Regions from separate parts of the Rummeliibacillus sp. NPDC094406 genome, predicted to be linked through region 2. Evidence: riboswitches for the same ligand, from Rfam matches in the RefSeq annotation. Region 2 holds a riboswitch; each other region holds the start of a gene.
What was found. A riboswitch is a leader RNA that binds a small molecule or an ion and turns the genes downstream of it on or off. The one in region 2 is predicted to bind S-adenosylmethionine.
Positions count from the first base shown of each region.

Region 1: it holds a riboswitch for S-adenosylmethionine, as region 2 does, so the genes downstream of both, metA (homoserine O-acetyltransferase MetA) here and ACIQ4I_RS14635 (methionine ABC transporter ATP-binding protein) in region 2, are expected to answer to the same signal.
Region 3: it holds a riboswitch for S-adenosylmethionine, as region 2 does, so the genes downstream of both, ACIQ4I_RS15555 (methionine ABC transporter ATP-binding protein) here and ACIQ4I_RS14635 (methionine ABC transporter ATP-binding protein) in region 2, are expected to answer to the same signal.

Region 1 covers NZ_JBIWGZ010000001.1:232,042-238,056, forward strand. Annotated here, with positions in the region: gene ACIQ4I_RS01085 (aminotransferase class I/II-fold pyridoxal phosphate-dependent enzyme) at 369-1,544, opposite strand; gene ACIQ4I_RS01090 (methyl-accepting chemotaxis protein) at 1,864-3,843, shown strand; SAM riboswitch class I at 4,058-4,163, shown strand; gene metA (homoserine O-acetyltransferase MetA) at 4,243-5,151, shown strand; gene ACIQ4I_RS01100 (GTP-binding protein) at 5,665-6,015, shown strand, end outside.
Region 2 covers NZ_JBIWGZ010000005.1:171,322-177,336, reverse strand. Annotated here, with positions in the region: gene ACIQ4I_RS14645 (Y-family DNA polymerase) at 16-1,272, shown strand; gene ACIQ4I_RS14640 (YolD-like family protein) at 1,561-1,896, shown strand; SAM riboswitch class I at 2,006-2,105, shown strand; gene ACIQ4I_RS14635 (methionine ABC transporter ATP-binding protein) at 2,233-3,246, shown strand; gene ACIQ4I_RS14630 (methionine ABC transporter permease) at 3,236-3,928, shown strand; gene ACIQ4I_RS14625 (MetQ/NlpA family ABC transporter substrate-binding protein) at 3,944-4,783, shown strand; gene ACIQ4I_RS14620 (hypothetical protein) at 4,905-5,540, opposite strand; gene ACIQ4I_RS14615 (L-threonine 3-dehydrogenase) at 5,785-6,015, shown strand, end outside.
Region 3 covers NZ_JBIWGZ010000006.1:63,573-69,587, reverse strand. Annotated here, with positions in the region: gene ACIQ4I_RS15580 (acyl-CoA dehydrogenase family protein) at 1-405, shown strand, start outside; gene ACIQ4I_RS15575 (arsenate reductase family protein) at 531-887, shown strand; gene gcvH (glycine cleavage system protein GcvH) at 968-1,348, shown strand; gene ACIQ4I_RS15565 (toprim domain-containing protein) at 1,484-1,825, shown strand; gene ACIQ4I_RS15560 (thioredoxin family protein) at 1,838-2,146, shown strand; SAM riboswitch class I at 2,204-2,308, shown strand; gene ACIQ4I_RS15555 (methionine ABC transporter ATP-binding protein) at 2,713-3,738, shown strand; gene ACIQ4I_RS15550 (methionine ABC transporter permease) at 3,731-4,399, shown strand; gene ACIQ4I_RS15545 (MetQ/NlpA family ABC transporter substrate-binding protein) at 4,453-5,286, shown strand; gene gltC (glutamate biosynthesis transcriptional regulator GltC) at 5,378-6,015, opposite strand, start outside.

The DNA.
Region 1 (6,015 bases), on a different contig from region 2:
TATATAATAAAGCTATCTTATGATAGCTTATTTTTATTTTTATTATAAACCTCGATAGTCTATATAATAAAAAAAGAATTTACAATAAGAGATAAAATTAAATTGGACTATTTAACAAGTTTATTAATGTTGTATTGCAATAGAGTCGAGTGATGTATATTAAATCTTCAAAAGGAATGTTTACTAAGACAATCTCCGCAAGTAGAGAGCAGCAAAAACTTTTACCTTGAACAGTAAGAGTCATAATTAAAAATGTTGAAGATCATTAAAGAAAGCTAAAACTTATTTTAACTCCCGAAGCATAAAAAAACCGAGCCTGCATCAAGCAAGCTCGGTTTTTTAAACTTACAAGTTTCTACGAATTCACATTAAGCTTCAATCTTAGAAAGTTTTCCAAGACGTTCAACTGCTTCACTTAATAATACTTCATCTTGAACTAATGCTATACGGACATAATTTTTTCCAGCTTCCCCGAAGATTGAACCAGGTACAATTACGACTCCAGTTTCTTCAATCACCTTGAAAGCAAAATCGATATCATTCAGTTCTTGCATTGGATATTTTGCCCAAACGAACATACCCCCATTTGAAGGTGTAACTGTCCAACCAATGTTATTTAAACCTTCCATCAAAGTACGATGGCGCTTTGTGAATATAGCACGTAAACGATCTGTAATTTCTTCAGCGTTATCTAAAGCCACACAAGCGGCATCTTGAATAGGTTGGAAAGTACCAAAGTCAAGGTTTGATTTAAGCTCTTGAATAATAGAAATCATTTCAGCATTTCCTGCGATATATGCGATACGTGATCCAGCTAAACTAAAGCTTTTTGATAGTGAATTAATCTCCATACCAACTTCTTTAGCACCAGGAGTAGATAAGAAACTCATTGGTTTACCACCATCAAAATAGAACTCTGAATATGCAGAATCATGAAGAACGATAATATTATGTTTTTTTGCAAATGCAACGACTTTTGCAAAAAATTCTTCAGATGGCATAGCAGGTACTGGATTACCAGGTAAATTTAAAATCATCAATTTAGCTTTTTCTGCAATTTCCGTAGGAATTGCATCTAAGTCTGGTAAAAACGAGTTTTCTTCTAATAAAGGCATATAATAAGGAATCGCTTCGGCTAAGTGAATACCGGCATCATAGGCTACATAGGCGGGATTAGTCGATAAAACATAATCCCCAGGGTTACAAAAAGCCATTGGTAAATGGACTAAACCTTCTTGTGAACCCATTGTTTGAATAATTTCTGTTTCGGGATCTAAATCTACATTGCTGCGGCGTTTATAGTAATTTGCTACAGCTTGATAGAATTTTTTTGTTCCGCCTAAAGTATAACCATAAGAACTTTCCAAAGCTGCTTGTTTTGAAAGCTCCATACGAACCTTCTCATCTGGTGGTAGATCTGGGCTACCTAGACTTAAATCAATTATCTTTGTGCCAGTAGCTGCTTTACGAGTGGCGGCGGCCTTTAAATCTCCGAATATTGCTTTTGGAAACATAGCCATTTTCTTTGATCGTTCGATTTTCACTAGTAAGCACTCCTTAGTTGAAATATAAATTTAACAAATATTCTACCATAGTTATCTATTATATAACAGAGAAATATATATAAATTAAAAAAATATAAATAATTTGGTTATAACTTGAAGTATAGTATATATCGATTTTAGAAGTATCATATTCCGGAAAAATTAAGTATTAGTGTGAATTTTCTTAAAAAATAAAATTATTTGTGAAGTATTTTGTCGAAATTTGTTATACTATTGAGGTGGAAAAATTCATGAGTCTATATTACCTGTTTAATGTTAATAATTTATTACTATGGGGCTTAGAAGGGAAAAGAATAAAATGGGTAAAACAATTAAGTGGAAAATTATAAGTACAGTTATTTTTCTGGTTGCTGTAGGATTATTTTTACTGAATATTGTCAGTACATATACAGTAAATAAAAAAACAGATGCTAGTTTAATCGACCAAAGTCAAGTACTGGTAACTGAAATGTCTTCATCAATTGAAAATTATCTTGGTAACTATGAAAAAGGTCTTATTCAATTTTCTAAATCAAGTGAAGTTCTTAATTATAAAGGCAAGTCATCGAAAAAAATCTTAAATGGAAAGTTCAATGATTTCTTATCAATCTATAACTCAACAACTTCTGTATACTATGCACAATCAAACCGACATTTAGATATTATGCCCGAAGTTGATTTAGGTTCTGATTTTGATCCTACATCACGAGATTGGTATAAAAATGCTTTCAATAATCCAGATCAAGTATATTGGACTGCTCCTTATATTGATCAAGCAACAAAGGAATATACGATTTCTGCTGCAAAAGCTGTGGTGAAAGATGGCGAAGTTATTGGTGTAGTAGGGACTGATATTTTGTTATCAAACTTATCTAAAGAAATTTCTAAAAGGGAACTTGGGTTTAATGGTTATCCAGTGATTATCGGTAACAATGGTACAGCAATTGTACATCCGACAAAATCTGGTCAAGATTTGTCTAAATATTCATATGTCAAAAAAATATTTGATAGCAGTAAAGAAAAAGGCGTTGTATATGATGACGAAGAAGGTAAATCGTACATAACTATTTACAATACTTTACCTAACTTAAAGTGGAAAATTGGGGCTGTTTATGATGAAGGGCAAATTCACAAAACAGCTACAGATATCCGAAATATCTTTGTTATTGTATCAATTATTCTATTAGCTATCCTTTTTGCTGCACTAGTAGTAGTTATTGCCAAAATTACAAAACCAATAGGTGTATTAAGAAAGTTAATGGATCAAGTTGCAAACGGTGATTTAACCGTTCGCTCAAGATACAAAGGCAATGATGAAGTAGGTCAGCTGTCTGAAGATTTCAACAAAATGACAGAAAATATGAGTTCAATTATACGAGTTGTAAAAGATTCATCTTTTGAAGTGAATGATAACTCGATCAGATTAAACGCTTTAGCTGAGGAGACCAATGCTTCAAGTGAAGAAGTTACAGCTGCTATAGGTGAAATTGCTGAAGGTGCAAGTAATTCTGCGGGTCGTGCAGAAACTGCGGGCGAACATGCAAATTCGTTAAGCATCCAAATTAATGATATTCACGAAAAATCTATTGGCATGAAGGTTATCGCAGAAGAAGCGCAACAAGTAAATAAAGGCGGCCAAAAGCAAATAAATAAATTACAATCCACATTCGCTGAGTCGGAAAATAGTATGTCAGAAATGGCAAAGGTAATTTTAGCTTTGGAAAGTAAAATCAACTCAATAAATAGTGTTATGCAAACAATAATGGATATTTCAAATCAAACAAATTTATTGGCTCTTAATGCTAGTATTGAAGCAGCAAGAGCAGGAGAACACGGAAAAGGCTTTGCTGTCGTAGCAGAAGAAGTTCGAAAATTAGCAAAGCAATCAGCAACGGCAACTGAAGAGGTTCGAGAAACTGTCAATGCATTACAATTAGAATCAAAACTAGTAACAGATCAAATGTTAGCAACCAAAAAAACTTTCCATACACAAAATGAAGTGGTAGAAATCACAAGTGAAACTTTTGGTAATATTTCGAATCTAGTTCTTCGTCTTGAAGAATCAATCTCTGAAGTTTCTAAAGATGTATTGGAAGTAACGAATTTTAAAGATGAAGTAGTTGATATTATTCAACTAATGGCAGCAACTTCTGAAGAAACAGCAGCAGCATGTGAAGAAGTAAGCGCCTCTTCAACAGAACAACTAAATGCGATCGAATCGATTTCTGTATCTGCTGAAAACTTAACTCAATTAAGTGAAAATCTTTCAAAAGCCGTTAAAAAATTTAATATAGATTAATACATTAATAAAAAGGTTATTAAAATTGACTTGAAAACCCAAATGTTTAAGTCTAACATTTGGGTTTATTACTTAAATTGTGTGTGAAATCTCAATACCTATAAAATTAATGTGTTTGGTAACCTTTATAAATCAACGTTTATTTTTGAAATTTAATTTTCAGAAAAGTTTGCATTAATAATGTTAACATGTTAGGATTACATTAATTACATAACTCTTATCAAGAGAAGCTGAGGGAAATGGCCCGACGAAGCTTCAGCAACCTCTGCATTGCAGAAAGGTGCTAAGTCCTACAAGACATTCGTCTTGGAAGATAAGAAAAAGAAGCCCAGATTTTAAACCTCTTTTCTTATCATAGAAAAGAGGTTTTTATTTTATTATGAAAAGGAGTGTTCACGAATGCCAATTAATATTCCAAAAGATCTACCTGCCACAGAACTTTTAAAGAAAGAAAAAATCTTCGTAATGGATGAGGATCGTTCAAATAGCCAAAATATACGTCCTTTAAATATTGCAATCTTAAATTTAATGCCTCAAAAAGAGAAAACAGAATTACAGCTTCTTAGATTACTAGGAAACACACCTTTACAAACAAATGTTACGTTTTTAAACACTGCAACACATGAATCAAAAAATGTTAGCAAATCTCATTTAGAAACATTCTACACAACTTATGAAGAAGTAAAACATCGAAGATTTGATGGTCTTATTATTACCGGGGCACCAATCGAACTAATGGAATTTGAAGACGTCGACTTTTGGGATGAGATTCAAGCGATAATGGATTGGTCAAAATCAAATGTTACCTCCGTATTGCATATCTGTTGGGGGGCACAAGCAGCGCTTTATCATCACTTTGGAATTGGAAAGTTTCCATTACCAGAAAAATGTTCGGGAATTTATCAACATACTGTGAATGATTCAACAATCAAATTGTTAAGAGGTTTTAATGATGTATTTACAGCACCCCATTCACGGAACACTTCCGTTTCGCTTGAAGAAGTTGAAGCACATCCAGATTTAACTGTATTATCAGCTTCAGATGAAGCAGGGCTATTTATGGCCATTTCAAACGATGAAAAATTAATAATGGTGACTGGACATTTAGAATATGATGCAGACACATTGAAGGAAGAATACGAACGAGATGTTGCAAAGGGTTTAGATATTGCCGTTCCAGAACATTACTTCCCGAATGATGATCCTACAAAAACACCATTAAATATATGGCGTTCACATACACATCTATTATTTTCAAATTGGTTAAACTACTATGTTTACCAAGAAACACCATATGAATGGGAATAATGAATTCATTAATAGTTATAGTAGCCATGTGGATTCATAATTTAGAAAGTTGAACATTGTATCAAAAGAGTTTATACATCAAGCGTGTAGATTAGTATAAAGTAGGAAGAATATTCTTCTGAAATCTAACTTTCAAGGTGCTTGAATTTCATTGTTTATTGATTGTAGCGGAGGATTGCTCGACTCCCGCGGGAAAAGCGTGGTAGCTGAGACCCTGCACGTAGCGTAGCGAAGGAAGCGGCTCAGCGCACGCCCGCAGGAAAGCGAGCAATCCGTAGCGGAAATCGGTTGATCATACATTTTTTATAGGGAAATCTGGATAATCATCAAGCGTGTTTTTAAATTAAATTTTTGATAAAAATCCAAAGAATTCTGTTCAATTTGCTACAAAATAATAGTTTACCGCTGAGTAGAATTCAATATCTTTCAGCGGTTTTTCATGCCCAATTACATAAGTATCTATGATGATTTGCTATAATAGTTGTAATGGATGTAAGAAATGAGGAAATCATTATGTTTAAAACAATTGGTGTTTTAGCACATGTTGACGCAGGGAAAACTACTTTTTCTGAACAATTGCTCTATCATACAAATAGTATAAAAGAACGTGGACGTGTCGATCACAAAGATGCATTTTTAGATAATCATGCAATAGAACGAGAACGAGGGATTACCGTTTTTGCTGAGCAAGGTCGTATCGTAATCGGGGATGATACATATACAATTATCGATACACCAGGGCATGTCGATTTTTCTCCTGAAATGGAAAGAGCGATTCAAATATTGGATTACGCAATCGTTGTTGTCAGTGCAGTGGATGGTGTCGAGGGCCATACAGAAACAGTTTGGCAACTTCTTAGAAAA
Region 2 (6,015 bases):
TGGAGGTGTGCTGTGCTGTATGAAAATCTGCCGAGAAGGTCGGTTATGTGTGTAGATATGCGATGTTTTTATGCTAGCTGTATGGCATCGTGGGCTCATTTAGATGTTGAAAAAGAGGCGATTGCAGTTGTAGGAAACTTTCAGCAAAAAGGGAGTATTGTTCTAGCTGCTTCTCCAATTATGAAGCAACGATTTCAAGTGAAAACAGGAACACGACTATATGAAATACCGAAGCATCCAGATATTCATTTATTTGAACCGAAGATGGAATATTTTGTTCGTATGTCGGTTGAAATTACCAAGCTATTGAATAGTTATGTACCGAAGGAAGCTATTCATGTATATAGCATTGACGAAAGTTTTGTCGACCTTACTGGTACCGAAAAACTGTGGGGAGATCCAGTAGAAACAGCACACCAAATTCAAGATGAACTTTATCGACAATTTGAAATTACAAGTACAGTTGGCATGGGACCGAATATGCTGTTAGCAAAACTTGCACTCGATTTAGATGCGAAAAAAACAGGCTTTGCCAAATGGGATTATGAAGACGTGGAAAAAAAACTGTGGCCAGTTACACCTTTATCGAAGATGTGGGGAATTGGACATCGAACAGAACGAACGCTTAATAATATGGGGATTTTCTCTGTTGGTGATTTAGCTCATGCTGATTTAGCAACACTCGAAAAGCATTTCGGTATTATGGGCAATCAGCTATACTATCATGCTCGGGGCGTCGATTTATCAAAAGTAGGTGAAGCACCACTGATAGAAGGTCAAATTAGTTATGGAAAAAGTCAAATATTGATGCGAGATTACAACACCAAAAAGGAAGTGTTAGCGGTTCTTCTTGAAATGTGTGAGGATGTGGCAAGAAGAGCACGGGAAGCTTATAAAGTAGGACGTACCATTACACTGGGAATTTCTTATAGCAAAAATGCCTTTGGAGGAGGTTTCCAACGTTCGCGCACAATTGATGAAGCAACCAACGATACAATGGTCATTTATCGTGTTTGCCAACAAATATTAAATGAACAATACAATGAACGTCCTGTACGGCAAATTAGTATCAGTATTACAAAACTAGAATCAGAAAATTCCATGCAGCTCAGCTTTTTTGATGCAACTCGTTGGAGGCGTCGTAAACTTGGTGCCACGATGGACCAGCTTCGCACTAACTATGGTTCTTCAGCAGTATTACGGGCTGTATCTTATACAGACGCAGGCACGGCGATTAAGCGCTCCAAATTACTCGGCGGACATAAAAAATAGAAACTGTATATTTATGCATCTGGAAAACAAACGGATTATGCATCTAAGTGAATGTAATATGCAAAAAGGGAAGTTAGTGTGGATAACTCAGCTGTGGATAACTGAAAACAGGGGAAAGATCTTTAGCATAGGCTCTGTTATAGGATATTGTTGATTATTTAATGAATCTTACTAGAACGGAAAGCGTCCACGATGAAAGCAAAACTGATGAAATATCAACAGTATTGTTAAACAAAGCCTTAGCATAAAATTATGCAGACCAAATGAATTTGTAAAGGAGATATCAGCTTGATACGTGATCGAGGGAATATAAAGTGGACTGCGATGATGCTACCAGAACATGTGCAAAGGCTAAGAATTTGGCAACAGGAGACACAGCAGATTGCAAAACCTGCATTTGATGAATGGACATTGCAAGCATTAGAAGAAGAACTAATGCAAGCTTATTACGGCAAGAAAGAAGTATTACTAGAAGTTTGGCATCAGCGAGCAAGTACTCAAAATAGAGGTGTCATTACGGAACTCAAAGGCGAAGAAAAAAAGCTTTGTTTATACGACACCACACAACGTACAAATAATTGGATTGATGTAGAAGTCATTCTCCATATAAAGGTTCTTGCATAAAATGAAAAATAAAGATATTTTAAAATAGTTGATTTTTTCTAAAAATTCATTGACAAATGACGTAAAAGGAAATAATATGATTATCATAAACTTACAACTTAATAAATGGAATTTATCAAGAGCGACTGAGGGATAGGCCCTGTGAAGTCCAGCAACCCCCGTTAGGGAAGGTGCTAATTCCTACAGAATTTAATTCTGAAAGATAAATGAACGTCGATTATAAGATACATCTTTCAGTTGAGAGATGTATCTTTTTTAGTAAAAATACATAGTTTGTCGATAGGAATAATTGAATTTTTTTGCAATAGTAATTTAACGAGGAATAGAGGGATGTATATGCTGGAAATACAAAATGTATCGAAAGTTTACAAAGTAAAAAGGAAAACGGTAACCGGTGTAGATCATGTTTCTTTGACAATTGGAGATGGAGAGATATTTGGTATTGTTGGTTACTCTGGGGCAGGAAAAAGTTCCTTATTACGCTGTATTAATTTATTGGAACAACCAACGGATGGTCGGATATTAATTGATGGACAAGATTTAACAAAGTTAAAAGGCGAACAGCTTCGCCAAGCACGTTTGAAAATCGGTATGATCTTCCAGCATTTTTATTTAATTAGCCAAAAAACAGTTGGAGAAAATATTGAATTTGCATTGAAAGCTGCGAAAACACCGAAGGAAGAACGAAATAAACGAGTTGAAGAATTACTTAATATGGTGGGGTTGGCAGATAAAAAAGATGTATTTCCAGCGCAGCTAAGTGGAGGGCAAAAGCAACGTGTAGGTATCGCAAGAGCGCTAGCAAATAACCCTTCAGTATTACTTTGTGATGAGGCCACATCAGCACTTGATCCAACGACAACAACATCCATTTTACGATTATTGAAGAAAATTAATCGTGAGCTGGGCATTACGATTATTCTTATAACGCATGAAATGGATGTTGTGAAAGAAATTTGTGATCGTATGGCCATTATGCAGGACGGTAAAGTGATTGAAGAAGGCTCTGTTTATGACATCTTCGCAAATCCAGAAAAGCCATTAACACAAGAATTCATTAGCAGTGTTGTATCATTTGACATTCCACAGGTGATTATACAAAACGTCAAAGGGCAGGTTGTAAAGATCTTGTTCAAGGGTGATGTAGCAGGTGAGGGCGTTATTTCAGATATGCTTCAGCAATTCGAGGTACAAGGGAACTTCCTTCATGGCACAATCGAATATATTCAAGAAAGACCGCTTGGCATTTTCCTCATGGAGCTGAACGGACGAGTAGAAGATATAAACCGTTCGATTTCCTATATGGAAAGTCGAGGAGTAACAGTGGAGGTGTTAGACTATGTTATTTGATCCAAGTCATTTTGCTGAAATGTTACCAGATATTTGGAAAGCGTTTGGTCAAACACTTCAAATGGTGGGAATTTCTTTAGCGATTGCATTAATCATTGGTTTGCCACTCGGATTATTATTATTCATTACAAGTAAAGGATTATTTTCTACCAGCAAGCCAGGGTTACTGGGTAATCGGTTCGTTAATATAGTTGTTGGTTTTATCGTCAACCTCATTCGTTCGATTCCATACATCATCCTTTTAGTAGCACTATTCCCACTTACAAAGATAATTGTTGGCGATACGATTGGTCCAATCGCAGCAAGTGTTTCTCTATCTGTTGCAGCGATACCATTTTTCGCGAGACTTGTTGAAACATCTCTTCGTGAAATTGATAAAGGCGTCATCGAAGCGTCCATTGCTGTTGGAGCAACACGCTGGATGATTATTAAAGACGTATTACTTCCTGAAGCAAAATCAGGAGTCATTCAAGGAATTACAATGACGATTATTAGTTTAGTAGCATACTCAGCGATGGCTGGAATTATCGGCGGAGGTGGTATCGGTGACTTAGCAATCCGTTTTGGTTATTACCGATATGACAACACGATCATGATTGCAACAGTCGTTATTTTAATTGTGATCGTCCAAATCATTCAATTAGCGGGCGATGCAATAGCAAAAGCAGTAGATAAAAGATAAATAGGAGGTTTTACAATGAAGAAAATTTTACTCGGATTATTAACTTTAGTATTAGCAACAACTTTAGCTGCATGTGGTGGTGGAGATAAAGCAAAAAAGGACACAGATAAGGCTACAGAAACAAAAAATATTAAAATTGGTGCAACAGCGGGTCCATACAGTGATATGTTGAAAAAAGCAATCGTTCCTGGACTTGAGAAAAAAGGTTATAAAGTTGAAGTAGTAGAATTTAGTGACTATATTCAACCAAACAAAGCGTTAGATTCAGGTGCTATTGATGCAAACTTATTTCAACACTCAGTGTATCTAGAAAACTTCAACAAAGAAAACGGTACAAAATTAAAACCATTAATCATCGTACCAACTGCACCAATGGGCTTCTTCTCTAAAAAATACAAAACAGTAGATGATATCAAAAATGGTTCAACAGTAGCAATCGCAAATGACCCATCAAATGAAGCGCGTACATTGAAGTCTTTACAAGAGCAAGGGCTAATTAAAATTAACGATAAAATCGATCAATTAAAAGCTTCAACAAAAGACATTAGAGAAAACCCTAAAAACTTAAAATTCCAAGAAATTGAAGCAGCTGGTTTGCCACGTGCTGTTGAAAGTGCAGATCTTGTCGGGGTACCAGGTAACTTCGCATTAGCAGCAGGTATGAATTTACAAGATGCTGTATTCCTTGAAAACATGCCAGATCAATTCCGTAATGTCGTAGCAGTACGTGAAGCAGATGAAAAATCTCAATTGTCTAAAGATATAATCGAAGTAGTAAAATCTGCTGAATTTGAAAAAACAATCGACTCAGACTTCAAAGGATTCGGCAAGCCTGACTGGATGAAAAATAAATAAATTTCAGGGGAATACAATTTAGTTATTATAAAAGTATTAGCAACAAGCTTTTTTCTACAAATATAAAGGACCACCTCAAACTGGAGTGGCCCTTTTTGTATACACAAATATTGAAATATCTCTACTTCAGTTTTGCCTCCATCTCCTGAAAACTATGGGTGAGTAAGTATTTTTGAATACCTCGCGCTTGTTTAATGGCTTTTGTGGAGTAGTGTTTGAAATTTTCCTCATCCTGCCTTTTAAATGAGATCAAACTTTCAATCGAAGATGACATCCATTTTTGCGTTAGCTTAGGCAGTAGAGCTTCTGCTTGTTCAAAATTTCCTAAGTACGCTTCGCTGTGAGCGATCATGTAACTATGGAAAGGTTCTTTTGCAATTTGCTTTGCTTCAGATAAAGCTTGGTCATAATTATTCTCAAGAATAGCGAGTAGGGCTGCGTAGTTATGTTTTACATAAGGTTGCTTATAGGTAATGATAATTTTGTGTAGAGCCGCTTTTTGCTCGGCTTTGGATTGATTGGCGATGGCATATGGATAGGCATATAGAGCTTTGTGTTTATTTACCTCAAGGAAACGTTCTACTTTTTTTAGATTATTGGTCCATAATAATGCGTTGAAGTGAGGATACATGGTGAATAAAAAAACATAAAGAAAAAGTAAGATGAAAATTTGCCATTTAGGAACATCCATCAGCAATAAAAAAGTGCAAGCAATAATTGCGAATAAATATATAAGCGTTAATTTCCATAACTGCATCAATTTCACTCCTTTTTGCCTATTATAAACAAAATTTTCAGAAAAGTCTTTTTCGGCATATGTACATTGATAGGAAACAAATATTGTGTTTTTAAAAAATACATTATATAATCTATCTAACGGAAAACGTTGGTGAAACGTTGAAAATAGGTTAATAAATGTACTTTCCATAAATACAATTGTATTTATATAAAATATGTACACTCCAAAAACACATATGTAACTGACTAGAGGAGGAAATAAAATGAAGAAAATCATGATTACTGGTGCGTGCGGTCAAATCGGTTCAGAGTTAGTAGCGAAACTGCGCGATGAATATGGCAAAGAAAATGTATTAGCAACAGATATAAGAGAAGTTTCAATGCAAGCAGGACCTTTTGAAGTACTTGATGTCATGGATGCACAGCGTATGCACGATATTGCTAAAGACTTTGGTGCAGATACAATGATGCATATGGCAGCATTGTTATCAGCA
Region 3 (6,015 bases), on a different contig from region 2:
GTGAAAATGGCAAAGAAAATTGCATTACTTGCAGCTGGAACTGCTGTACAACGATTTGGCCCAAAATTAGAAGTAGAACAAGAAATATTAGTCAATATTGCTAATATTGCAAATCAATTATTCGCGATGGAGTCAGTAGTTCTACGTACAGAAAAAGCAATTGCTCGTGATGGTTTCGATAAATCGGCACAAAAAGTCCTTTATACAGAAATCTTCGTACAAGAAGCATTTGCGGAAATTGAAAAAGAAGCGAAAGAAACAATTATTGGTTCGGTAGAAGGCGACGATGCACGTATGTTGTTATCTGCATTACGCAAACTTACACGCTTCACTCCATATAACTTGATTGCGAAAAAGCGTCAAGCATCTGTAAAACTTATTGCTTCAGAAAAATATACTGTCTAATGAATAAAATTTGAATAAAAAAGAGATATCCGGTCATTATAAATAGTGATCGGATTTCTTGCGTGTAAACGGAAGACTCTCTACAATTGAGTGAGAAAGAAATCCAGTTTAAAAGGAGCTTTTAGATGACGATTAAAATAATTCAATATCCAAAATGCACGACTTGTAGAAAAGCACAAGCTTGGCTAAAAGAAAATGACGTTGAATTCACTCTACAGCATATTGTAGAAGAAACCCCAACAAAAGAAGAACTGGCAAACTATTGGAAAATGAGTGGTTTACCATTAAAAAAATTCTTTAATACATCAGGGATGAAGTACCGTGAACTGCAATTAAAAGATCGCCTAAATGAAATGTCTGATGATGAACAGTTAGATTTACTTGCTTCAGATGGCATGTTAATAAAAAGACCGATTGTCACAGATGGTCAAAAAATAACATTGGGATTTAAAGAAAATGAATTTGAAAATACGTGGAAATAAGAGAATTGAATGACTTGTTTTTATATTAAGAATATGTCAAAATTGAAGTGTATATTAATACATATTTGGAGGGTTAATTGATGAGCATACCAGCAGAATTACGTTACTCAGAAGAACACGAATGGGTTAAAACAGAAGATGGCAAAGTACGCATTGGTATTACAGAATTTGCACAATCTGAACTTGGTGATATCGTATTCGTTGAACTACCTCAAGTAGGAGACGAATTAGTAGCAGATGAGCCATTTGGTAGTGTTGAATCTGTAAAAACAGTTTCAGAACTTTATGCACCAATTTCAGGTAAAGTTGTGGAAATCAACGAAGAATTAGAAGACAGCCCAGAATTCGTTAACGAATCTCCATATGAGAAAGCTTGGATGGTCGTTCTTGAACCTACTGATGCTTCTCAAATCGAAAAATTACTTACAGCTGAAAAATACGCAGAACTAATCGAAGAATAACGATACTAGTAAAAGCGCCACACTTTTGTGTTGGCGTTTTTATGTATATATGCCTTGATTTGGATAAAGTGAAACTTCCATCAGTGGGGGTATTACTGCCCGTTAATTCGGGATTAACTGTAAGGAGGAATCGGCATGTCTGACAAAGTGCTCATTGTTGAAGGCAGGCAAGATAAATTGCAAATCCAACCCCTATTAGCAGAAAATATTCCAATCCTTTGTACGAATGGGACAATTAGTGCGAGTAAATTAGAAGAGCTGATTTACCCCTACGAAGAATATGATTTATATGCATTTTTTGACGAAGATTATTCGGGTGACTGTTTACGTGCTTTAATGAAAAAAGAATATCCAGAAGCGTGTCATTTACGTACGCTTTCTTTATATAAGCAAGTAGAGGCCACGCCTAGAAAATATTTGGCTAGAATATTATTAGCTGCAGATTTCAAGATTCATCCAGTGTATCTTATAGAATAGGAATGACAATTTATGCAAGAATGGACAATAGAACAATGGGAGAATATGAAGGAAAGTGAGCAATTATGCGCATTTTATTTATACACCCCAATGTGTGGTACATGTATGGTCGCCTCCAAAATGATGGAAGTGGTGGATCAGACATTACCGGATATTCCAATGGGAAAAGCTAACTTAAATTATGTTGAACAAATAGCATATGATTACAAAATTGAAAGCGTCCCATGTTTACTGATTGCTGAAGACGGAAAAATTCGAGATAAGATTTATGCATTTCAATCCGTTTCTTATTTATTCGAAAAATTTCATAAAAAGGATTGACGATACTCACATAGAGTGGTAAAGTATCAAACATAAATTAAATAAATATTTAAGTCGCTCTTATTTAGAGAGGTGGAGGGAAGTGCCCTATGAAGCCCGGCAACCGTCACAGTGTGTGACACGGTGCCAATTCACGCAAAGTTTAACTTTGGAAGATGAGAGAACGGTTTTCGTATATTGTACGGTAGACCCTTCTGCGAATCTTGCAGAAGGGTCTTTTGTTCGTTGCAGGCAATTATGGTTGATTAGTAGTGGTGTGAAAATAGGCTCTACCCAATTTGTTGGGGTGTTCTCACAATTTAGCAAAATGCATGAATTTTAATAATAAAATTTTTTTATGCAAATTTGTTGAAGTGGAATCAGTGAAGACTCCTGCGGGAAAGCGAGCCAGGGAGACCCCACAGCGAGATTGTCTCTGCGACGAAGCTAGCGAAGCGATGCAGGAGCACAAGCGAGGAGGCTCGCCGGTTCGCCCACGGAAAGCGAAGCTGATTCCACTTCATGTTATAGCATATTTGTACTATAAAAAGTTGACATAGAATTTAATATAGAAGGTGGTTTTGACAATGATTCAACTAGAAAATGTAGTAAAGAAATACAAGACCGCTAATGGATCTCTAACTGCAGTTAATGATGTTAATTTATCAATAAATGATGGCGAGATTTTTGGCATTATCGGTTATAGTGGCGCAGGTAAAAGTACTATGATCCGTTTACTAAATGGTTTAGAAAAACCTTCATCAGGTACGGTTACAGTAAATGGACAGAATATTTCAGCGATTAAGGGAAAAAGCTTAAGAAATGCTCGTCATAAGATCAGTATGATATTCCAACACTTCAACTTATTATGGTCGAGAACGGTTGAGGAGAATATCGCTTTTCCACTAGAAATTGCAGGTATTAGTAAAGCAGAAAGAGAAAAGCGAGTGCTTGAATTAATAGAGTTAGTTGGTTTGAGAGGACGAGAAAAAGCGTATCCTTCACAACTTTCAGGCGGTCAAAAACAACGAGTAGGGATTGCTCGTGCATTAGCGAATAACCCAGAAGTGTTACTTTGTGATGAAGCGACTTCAGCGCTTGATCCCGAAACAACGGATGCCATTTTAGATTTACTTGTTAGTATCAATGAAAAACTTGGACTAACAATCGTTTTAATTACCCATGAAATGCATGTAATTCGCAAAATTTGTCACCGCGTTGCAGTGATGGAATCTGGGAAAATAGTAGAACAAGGTAATGTTTTAGAAGTTTTCCAATCTCCTAAAGCAGATGTTACGAAGAAATTCGTTTCTCAAGTGACAGAAACAGCGGGTCATAAGGAGTCGATTTCTCAGATGATTGACAATTATCCAAATGATCAACTAATTAAATTATTCTTTGTCGGTTCAAAAACAGAACAACCTGTCATTTCGCATCTCATTCGACAGTTTGGTGTAGATATTAATATCGTTCACGGGAATATCTCCCCTACAAAAAGCGGTCCATACGGTACATTAATTGTTCGAATTAAAGGAAGCGATGAAAATGTTGCAAAGGCTGTGCAATTTTTAGATGAGCAAGGTATTAAAACGGAGGTGATCAAGAATGCTTAATGATCTCTTTCCGAATGTAGATTGGGAACTAATGTGGGAAGCAACCAGAGAAACAATCTATATGACAACTGTTTCAACAGCTCTTACATTTATCATTGGATTATTACTAGGAATCTTGTTATTCCTTACAAGTCCAACACAACTTTGGGCCAATAAACTTGTTAACTTATTAACAGGCTCCGTTGTGAATATTTTCCGATCAATTCCATTTATCATTTTAGTTATTCTTTTAATTCCATTTACAGAATTTTTGTTAGGTTCTATTCGTGGGGCAAACGCAGCATTGCCAGCATTAATAATCGGTGCTGCTCCATTCTATGCTCGAATGGTTCTGATTGCTTTACGCGAAATTGATAAAGGTGTTATTGAAGCGGCACGTTCTATGGGTGCTAAAACTTGGACAATCATTTGGAAGGTTTTAATTCCAGAGTCATTACCAGCGTTAATTTCAGGTATTACCGTAACAGCTGTAGCATTAGTCGGTTACACGGCTATGGCGGGTGTAATTGGTGCAGGTGGTTTAGGGAATTTAGCGTTCATGGATGGCTTCCAACGAAGTCGTAACGATGTAACATTTGTCGCAACAGTATTAGTGTTAGTTATTGTATTTATCATTCAATTTATCGGAGACTTCATATCAGCGAAAACCGATAAACGATAATTTGGTGTATACGTTTTAACGTTCACATAAAGAAAAGAAAAGGGGCAAAAGACATGAAGAAACTTGTAGCAGGAATTCTAACAGCATCACTAGCATTTAGCTTAGCAGCTTGCGGAACTGGTGATAAATCAACTTCAAATGGTGATTCAAAAGAAACAAAATTAGTAGTAGGTGCTTCTAATGTACCGCACGCAGAAATCTTAGAAAAAGCAAAACCAATTCTAGAAAAAGAAGGCGTCGATTTAGAAATCGAAAAATACCAAGATTATATATTACCAAACAAAGACCTTGAAGCGGACCGTTTAGATGCAAACTTTTTCCAACATAAACCATATCTAGAACAACAAATTAAAGACAATGGCTATGACTTCGTTAGTGCAGGTGGAGTCCATATCGAACCAATCGGTATCTACTCTAAAAAATATAAATCTCTAGATAAACTTCCAGATGGAGCAACAATCCTAATTAGTAACTCTGTATCAGACCAAGGACGTATTCTTACATTGTTAGAAGCGAAAGGCTTAATCACATTGAAAAAAGGTGTGGATAAAGCAGCTGCTGAAGTTAAAGATATCGACAAAAATCCTAAACACTTAAAAATCGATGCAAAAACTACACCAGAAATGTTAGTACAAATGTATGAACACAAAGAAGGAGATGCAGTTGTTATCAACTCTAACTTCGCGATTGATGCAGGCCTAACACCAACAAAAGATGCAATTGCTCTTGAAGATAGCAATTCTCCTTATGTAAATGTCGTTGCAGTTAAAAAAGAAAACAAAGATAACAAAGCTGTGAAAAAATTAGTTGATGTACTACACTCTAAAGAAATTCAAGATTTCATCAACAAAGAATGGAAAGGTTCAGTCGTTCCAGTATCAAAATAATTGATAATTATAAACAAAAGACGTTAGAGCGGAAATTTGCTCTAACGTCTTTTTCTGTGAATAAAGTGGAGGTGAATGCCCCGAATCGGATTTATTTAAATTGAGTTAATCTAGAAAAGAAACTACTAACAAAATCCAAGAAAATTTGTTCAGAAGGGGATAGTTCGCGATTAATCGGATAAATAATACCCACGTTACGTGTTAACGGCGGTTCGATTAATGTTAACTTTGATGTACGACGTGGTGTGGCATCATAGAATGCACTTTCTGGTAAAAGACTAACCCCTATACCCGCTGCTACTAAACCTTTTAGAGCATCCATATCTTCTCCTTCTGAGCTGATTTTTGGTGTAAAGCCAACAGATTTACAAGCTTCTACCGCAACTTTGTTTAAAATGAAACCTTCTGGAAACAATACGAAGCCTTCGTTACGCAACTCAGTTAACTGGATTTCATCTCTGTCTGCAAATGGGTGAGTAGCTGGTACAAGTGCCGCGATATTTTCTGTAAAAAGAACTTTCGTATTAATGTAATCATTTTTTTTAGGAACAGGGCCTAAGAATGCTAAATTCAATTCACGTTCTTTGACGGCATTAATGAGATAACGATAGGAACCTTGTCGTAAATGAAAAGAAACATTAGGGTGTTCTTTTTTAAATGCTGAAATGACAGTAGGTAATAGAAAATTTGCAAGACTTGTTGGAAACCCGATTTTAATTGTTCCTTTTT